Regions from separate parts of the Methylobacterium sp. CM6244 genome, predicted to be linked through region 1. Evidence: riboswitches for the same ligand, from Rfam matches in the RefSeq annotation. Region 1 holds a riboswitch; each other region holds the start of a gene.
The links. A riboswitch is a leader RNA that binds a small molecule or an ion and turns the genes downstream of it on or off. The one in region 1 is predicted to bind cobalamin.
Positions count from the first base shown of each region.

Region 2: linked by a shared signal. The riboswitch ahead of ACYQML_RS05970 (TonB-dependent receptor) and the one ahead of ACYQML_RS08740 (CbtB domain-containing protein) in region 1 are both predicted to bind cobalamin.
Region 3: linked by a shared signal. The riboswitch ahead of ACYQML_RS04735 (TonB-dependent receptor) and the one ahead of ACYQML_RS08740 (CbtB domain-containing protein) in region 1 are both predicted to bind cobalamin.

Region 1 covers NZ_CM139247.1:1,889,767-1,892,025, reverse strand. Annotated here, with positions in the region: gene cobO (cob(I)yrinic acid a,c-diamide adenosyltransferase) at 1-447, opposite strand, end outside; gene cobU (bifunctional adenosylcobinamide kinase/adenosylcobinamide-phosphate guanylyltransferase) at 444-956, opposite strand; cobalamin riboswitch at 1,063-1,256, shown strand; gene ACYQML_RS08740 (CbtB domain-containing protein) at 1,314-1,490, shown strand; gene ACYQML_RS08735 (CbtA family protein) at 1,521-2,259, shown strand, end outside.
Region 2 covers NZ_CM139247.1:1,297,068-1,299,326, forward strand. Annotated here, with positions in the region: gene ACYQML_RS05965 (TonB-dependent siderophore receptor) at 1-302, shown strand, start outside; cobalamin riboswitch at 400-599, shown strand; gene ACYQML_RS05970 (TonB-dependent receptor) at 898-2,259, shown strand, end outside.
Region 3 covers NZ_CM139247.1:1,040,303-1,042,561, forward strand. Annotated here, with positions in the region: gene ACYQML_RS04735 (TonB-dependent receptor) at 1-1,215, opposite strand, end outside; cobalamin riboswitch at 1,326-1,527, opposite strand; gene ACYQML_RS04740 (catalase family protein) at 1,611-2,259, opposite strand, start outside.

The sequences.
Region 1 (2,259 bases):
GGGCAGATAGTCGTAGCGCAGGGCGATGTTGAGTTCGTCGAGGAGAACGAGGCGGATGGTCGGGTCGGCCATCAGCTCCTCGGCCTTGGCCCAGGCATGCTCGGCCGCCGCGATGTCGCGGGCCTTGTCCTGCGTCTCCCAGGTGAAGCCCTCGCCGAGCGTATGCCATTCGATCTGCGCGCCGAAAGCCTTCAGCGCGTGCTTCTCGCCCGTATCCCACCCCCCCTTGATGAACTGGACCACGCCGACCCGCCAGCCATGGCCGAGCGCCCGCAGGACGAGGCCGAGCCCGGCCGTGGTCTTGCCCTTGCCAGGGCCGGTATTGACGATGAGCAGGCCCTTCTCGATCGTCTTAGCCGCGACCTCGGCGTCCTGGACGGCCTTGCGCTTCTCCATCTTCTCGCGGTGACGGTCGGCCTCCGCGTCATTTATCTCCAGATCGTTCATGCGCTCGCTCCGGGTTGGGGTTTCACGATCATCGGCAGTCCCGCCACCATGAACACCACATGGTCGGCCCGCGCGGCGAGGCGCTGGTGCAGTCGCCCGGCCGCGTCGCGGAAGCGGCGGGCGAGCGCGTTGTCCGGCACGATGCCGAGACCGACCTCGTTGCCGACGAGCACCACCGGCCCCGGCGCGCGGCCGCAGGCCTCGATCAGGGCAGCGCTCGCCGCCTCGATATCGGCCTCGGACAGGATCAGGTTGGTGAGCCACAGGGTCAGGCAATCGACGAGCACCGGCCCTGTCGCCGCAGCGACGGCCTCGGCCAGGTCGATCGGCACGTCCCGGGTGATCCAATCCGCCGAGCGGCGCGACCGGTGAAGGGCGACGCGCTCCCGCATCTCGTCGTCCCAGGCCTGCGCGGTGGCGAGGTAGAGCCAAGGCGCCGGGTGGGCTTCGACGAGGCGTTCCGCGTGCAGGCTCTTGCCCGAGCGCGCGCCGCCGAGAACCAGTGTCATTCTTGGAGAAGGCTGCCGCATGGCTCCCTTTAGCGCGAAACCGCCCTGCCCCGTCAAAGCCGGTAAAACGCTTTGGCGGCGCGTTGTCAGCGGTCGCGCGAGCGCGTAGAAGCGAAGTTCGGACGGTGCCCCGGCGACGGGGTGAAAAGGGAATGCGGTGAGGGCTCGCGCCTGAAACCGCAGCTGCCCCCGCAACTGTGAGCGGAGACGGGCCTGCCATCGGCCACCGGAGCGATCCGGGAAGGCGGCAGGACCGGATGACCCGCGAGCCAGGAGACCTGCCTTCCGAAGGGGACCAAATCGTCCTCCCGCTCGATCCTCGAACGCCGCCGGCGGGGCGGCCGGAGACCTGACATGATGACCACTAACACTCTCGCCCTCACCGGCACCCGCAGCAACGAGCGTCTCGGCGCGGTGCTCATGGCCGCTTTCCTCGGCCTCGGGCTCGTCTTCATGGCCGGCTTCGCCCCGGCGATGGCGCTGCACAACGCGGCCCACGATTTCCGGCACGCCCAGAATTTCCCCTGCCACTGACCGCCTCGCGCTCAGCCAGGACCTGATTTCATGATGATCCGACTCGTGTCGGCGGCCCTGGTCGCCGGCTTCCTGGCGGCTGTCGTCGCCACGGGCTTGCAGCTTGCCCTCACCTCGCCGCTGATCATCGCGGCCGAGCGTTACGAGAGCGGCGAAGCCACGGCGCCGGCCGCGCAATGGATGCCGCGCGGCGTCTCCCCGGCCTCCCTCATCGTGCCCGTCCATTCGGGCCACGACCATGGCGGCAAGGACCATGGCGGCAAAACGGACGGTGTCGAAGGCGGCGAGGTCGCACCGGCCTGGCAGCCCGGCCCCGGCCTGCCCCGGATGGTCTTCACCGCCCTCGCGACCCTGGTCGGCGGCGTCGGCTACGCCCTGTTGCTGGGCGCGGCTCTCATTGCCTGTGGGCGCGAGCCGAGCCCGGAATCCGGCCTGCGATTCGCCATCGCGGGGTTCCTCGCCGTGGCCCTCGCCCCGGCCCTCGGCCTGCCGCCTGAACTACCCGGCATGGAGGCGGCTCCGCTCGCCGAACGCCAGTTCTGGTGGATCATGACCGCGGCCGCCACCGCCATGGGGCTCTACCTCATCGCGATCCGCCGCTCCTCCATCGCCATCGCCGGAGGGCTCGTGCTCCTCGTCGCGCCGCATCTGGCAGGCGCTCCGGAAACGAGCCACACCGCCTCTGCCCTGCCCCCGGGCTACGCGGCCCAATTCGCCGCTCGGTCGCTGGGCATCGCCTTCGTGTTCTGGGCGGTGATCGGCCTCGCCT
Region 2 (2,259 bases), 590 kb from region 1:
CTGCCGCGACCTGGCTGGATTACACGATCCAGACCGGCATGTTCCGCGGACTCGGGATCGGCGGCGGTGTCCGCTACATCGGGGAATCGTTCGGCGATCCCCAGAACAACATCCGCGTGCCGGACTACGTCCTCTTCGACGCATCGCTCCGTTACACATACGAGAACTGGCGCTTCCAGGTGGCGGCCAACAACATCACGGACCGCGTCTATGTCGGCACCTGCTCGCAACAGGTCAATTTCGTCGGCTGCAATTATGGCGAAGGCCGCCGCGTGACGGGCTCCGTCACCTACCGCTGGTAGGCGATACGCATCCGATGAGATCGGCCCCGGATCGAACGGTCCGGGGCTTTTCTTTTGGGCTGTTGCCGTCACGTCGTTGACGCGGTCTCTCGCCCTCGACTAGCCTGACGATGACGGTTCCCCTTCGGGGGATCAAAAGGGAACGCGGTGAGGACGTTTTGTCCGATGCCGCGGCTGCCCCCGCAACTGTAAGCGGCGAGCCCATCATCAACACGTCACTGGGTCTTCGGGCCTGGGAAGACGATGAGAGGGCGTCGACCCGCGAGCCAGGAGACCTGCCGTCAGTCGTGGTCACACGCGAAACGCATCGGGCGGGGTGTCCTGGTGGGGTGTCGGGGCCCGCGCTCGCGTGGGGATCGGCTTCGTTCGCGGTGACGTGCCACTGCGCTGAGCCGCGCCTGCCGTTCGCCCGCGATGCCCGATCGTCCCTGTTCCTTCCATTGCAGACTCGCTCCACATCTTGCCCTCGGCGAGACCGTTTGGTCCTCCGCGCAGGCATTTTGCCCGGTTCGACGTATTGTAACGTTATAACATACGATCTAGCAGAGGGGGCGCGGCATTCGGCCAGCGATCACTCCGGTTTGCCAAAACGAACATGCCTACACAGGTCACCCACCGCGCCCCCGGGCGGATCTCCCCGGCCCGCGCCACCGCCCTGCTCGCATCGCTCCTCGGCTCGACCCTGCTCGCGGGCGAGGTCCGCGCCCAGGATTCCATCGGCCAGAATGCCGTCACCCTCGACCAGCTCACCGTGGAGGGGAGCGGGGTCGGCCTGACTCGCGCCAACCCGGTCGGGCTCAACCTCTCTACCCCCTCTCGCAGCGCCAGTCGCCTCGGCCTGACGCCGCTGGAGACCCCCGCCAGTATCGATGTCATCAGCGGCGAGACCGCCCGAATCCGGGGCCAGAACACGGTGGTCGAGGCGGTGACGCAGAACGCCACCGGCATCACCACCATCGCGTCGCCGGGCAACGGCAACGGCGCCTTCTCCAGCCGGGGCTTCGCCGGCCCGAACTCGATCCAGCAGCTCTATGACGGCACGCGGCTGTTCGTGGGCGCCGGCACGGTGACCTTCCCGTTCGACACCTGGAACGTGGAGCGGATCGAGGTGCTGCGCGGCCCGGCCTCCGTCCTCTATGGCGACGGCGCCATCGGCGGCGTGGTCAACGTGGTCTCGAAGAAACCGAGCTTCACGCCGATCCATGCCGCCCGCGCCGCCACCGGGTCGGACGGGCTCGCGCGCCTCGCCGTCGATCTCGGCGGTCCCATCGGCGATGCGGTGGCCTACCGCCTCAATGTCAGCGGCAACCGCGACGGCGGCTGGACCAGCCCGAACGGGGATTTCCGCAACCTCGCGGTCTCGGGCGCGCTGCTGTTCCAGCTCAACCCCGATCTCGCCGTCACGCTCAGCCACGATCTCGGCTACCAGGAGCCCGCGCGCTACTGGGGCACGCCGCTGGTCAATGGCCGGATCGTCCAGTCCCTGCGCAACAACAACTACAATGTCGACGGCGCGAAGATCGTCTGGGCCGATAACTGGACTCAGCTCAAGACCGAGTGGACGCCGAGCGCCGACATCACCATCCGGAACACCGCCTACCGGCTGCAGAGCCGTCGCCACTGGCTCGATGTGGAGCAGTACCGGTTCAATAGCGGTACGGGACGGATCGACAGGTCCGACTACCTTGAAATCTACCACAACCAAGAGCAGGTCGGGAACCGCTTCGACGCGGCGTTCAAGGGCAACCTGTTCGGCTTCCGCAACGAGTTCGCCATCGGGTTCGACGTCAACCACGTGGATTTCCGCCACACCAACAACTTCTCCAGCGCAGGCGGCGGCCTCGTCACCAGCGTCGATCCGTTCACCTACGATCCGGGCCTGTTCCCGGCCAATGGCCGCGCCAGCCCGGCCTATGCCACCAGCACCAACCAGGCCTCTGTCTTCGCCGAGAACCGG
Region 3 (2,259 bases), 850 kb from region 1:
GGTGGAGAGGGAGGTGCGCGCCTGCGTGTTGAACAGTCCCACATGGATGTCGTCGAACCGCGCCTGCACGCCGATTTCGTTCTCCATGGGCAGGCCGAACAGCTCACCCTTGAACACCCTGGCGATCTCGCCGCCGGCGACGGTGCGGCTGTCGAGCTGGCGGAACTGGTCGCCGTTGACCGGGTCGTTGAGGAAATAGGTGAAGTTGTTGAACAGGTTGAGGTTTGAGCGGATGACGTAGGCGCTGGCGCGGGTGACGCCACCATCGTCCGACCGGCTCCAGCGGCCCGACAGGGAGAAGCGGCTGGCATCGCCGCCATCGCTCGGATCGAGAGTGCCGAAGCGGCCGATCACGCCTTCGGAAATGGCCCGCTGCGGAACCTGGTTCGTCGCCGTCCAGCGGTTGGAATAGGCCATGCCGGTGAGGGAGAACCCGTCGAGGGCAGTGCCCTGGCTGTAGCGGAGAACGCCGTTGAGCTTGCGGATGTCGTCCGGCACCACCCAGGGGCCGTCATAGACCTGAGCCTCGCCAGCGGCGAGGAGCGTCCCCTCCCCGAGGGGTGCGGAGGCGATGGTGAGCGCCCGCTTGTAGGCGAAGCTGCCGAGGGAGGTGAGCGCCAGAGGGCGGGGCACCGCGTCGATCGTGTCGATCCGCACCGATCCGGCGGAGGCGAAATCCCCGTCACGGGCGAAATACGGGCCCTTGTGGAACTCCACCGCGCCGACGAGTTCGGGAATGAGGAAGTTGATGTCGGCATAGCCCTGGCCGTGGCCATGGGTGCGCATATTGGCCGGCATGCCGTCGATGGTGATGGCGATGTCCGTGCCGTGGTCGAGGTTGAAGCCGCGCAGGAAGTACTGGTTGGCTTTTCCCTCGCCGGAATGCTGCGTGACGATGAGGCCGGGCACGGCTTCCAGCACCTCGCCGGGGCGGGTCACCGGGCGATCGTTGAGGGCCCTGCCGGTGATGACGCCCGAACTCGACGTCAGCGCGGGAGCGGACAGGGCGCCGAACGCCTCGGCCCCGCCGGCTCCGCCCGTGGCCCCGCCGAGACCGGGACCGGCCGCTGCAGGGGGCGGGCGCATGTCGGCGGCCACGGAGAGTTCGTTGAGGGTCGCCTCGGCGGTGGTTGCCGTCCCGGACTGAGCAAGAACCGGCGAGGCGGATGCCAGAAATCCGAGGGCGAGGAGCGGAGGGACGAGACGGGCGGACACAGGCGGAGACCTCGGGCAACGGCAGTGGCACGTCACTGCGAACGAAGCCGATCCCTACGCGAGCGCAGGCCCCGACACCCCACCAGGACACCCCGCCCGATGCGCTTCGCGTGTGACCACGACTGACGGCAGGTCTCCTGGCTCGCGGGTCGACGCCCTCTCATCGTCTTCCCAGAAGCCGGAGCCTCCAGTGACGTGTTGATGATGGGCTCGCCGCTTACAGTTGCGGGGGCAGCCGCGGCATCGGACGCAAGATCCTCACCGCGTTCCCTTTTGATCCCCCGAAGAGGAACCGTCAGTCTCAGGCTAGGTCGGCCGCGACGAGACGGTCAATTGCGAGATGATCCCGCGCCGATCATCGCCGCTGCCCTGTCGCATTGCAGCAACGTCCGGCGTCAATCCGGTAGAGCGTCGAGGTTCGTCGGCTCCTCGATGCGGCGGCCGTTCTTCTCGGCCCGGAAGCGCTTGCCCATCTCGTAGGCCGATTTGCGCATGCGCATGATCCCACCGAGCGGCCGGTGCGCGGCCAGCCCGTGCCAGGGGCTGAACGACAGGCTGTCATCGACATAGGCGGCACGGGCCTCGCTCCAGCTTGCCTGCGGCGCGGCGGTGAGGGTGGCGATGGTACGGTAGGGGCTCGCGGTCTCAGGCCAGATTACGGAGGCGTCCTCCACCGGCATGTCGTCGAGGTTCAGGCACAGCTGCGCCCGCAATTCCCAGGTGCCGCCGTGGATGCGAAAATGCTCCATCACCGCCTCGCGGATCGCGTCGGCGGCGCTCGTGTCGTCCAGAGGCTTGTTCGCCAGCGCTCTCATTTCGGGAGAGACCGGGACGAGGGAGATCTTGGCGATGTGATCGCCGAAGCGCAGCGGGACCTGACTGTAGAAACTGTCGCCCAGGAGATGCGTCTCGGGCTGCCCACCGAGGGTCGCCAGGGTCGGGCTCGGCGAACCGGTGGTCGCGACGACTGCGCTCTGCACGCCCCGAAGCGCCGCCGATGCGGCCTTCTTCAGTCCCTCCGCCCGGTCCGTGGTCTTGGCGAGG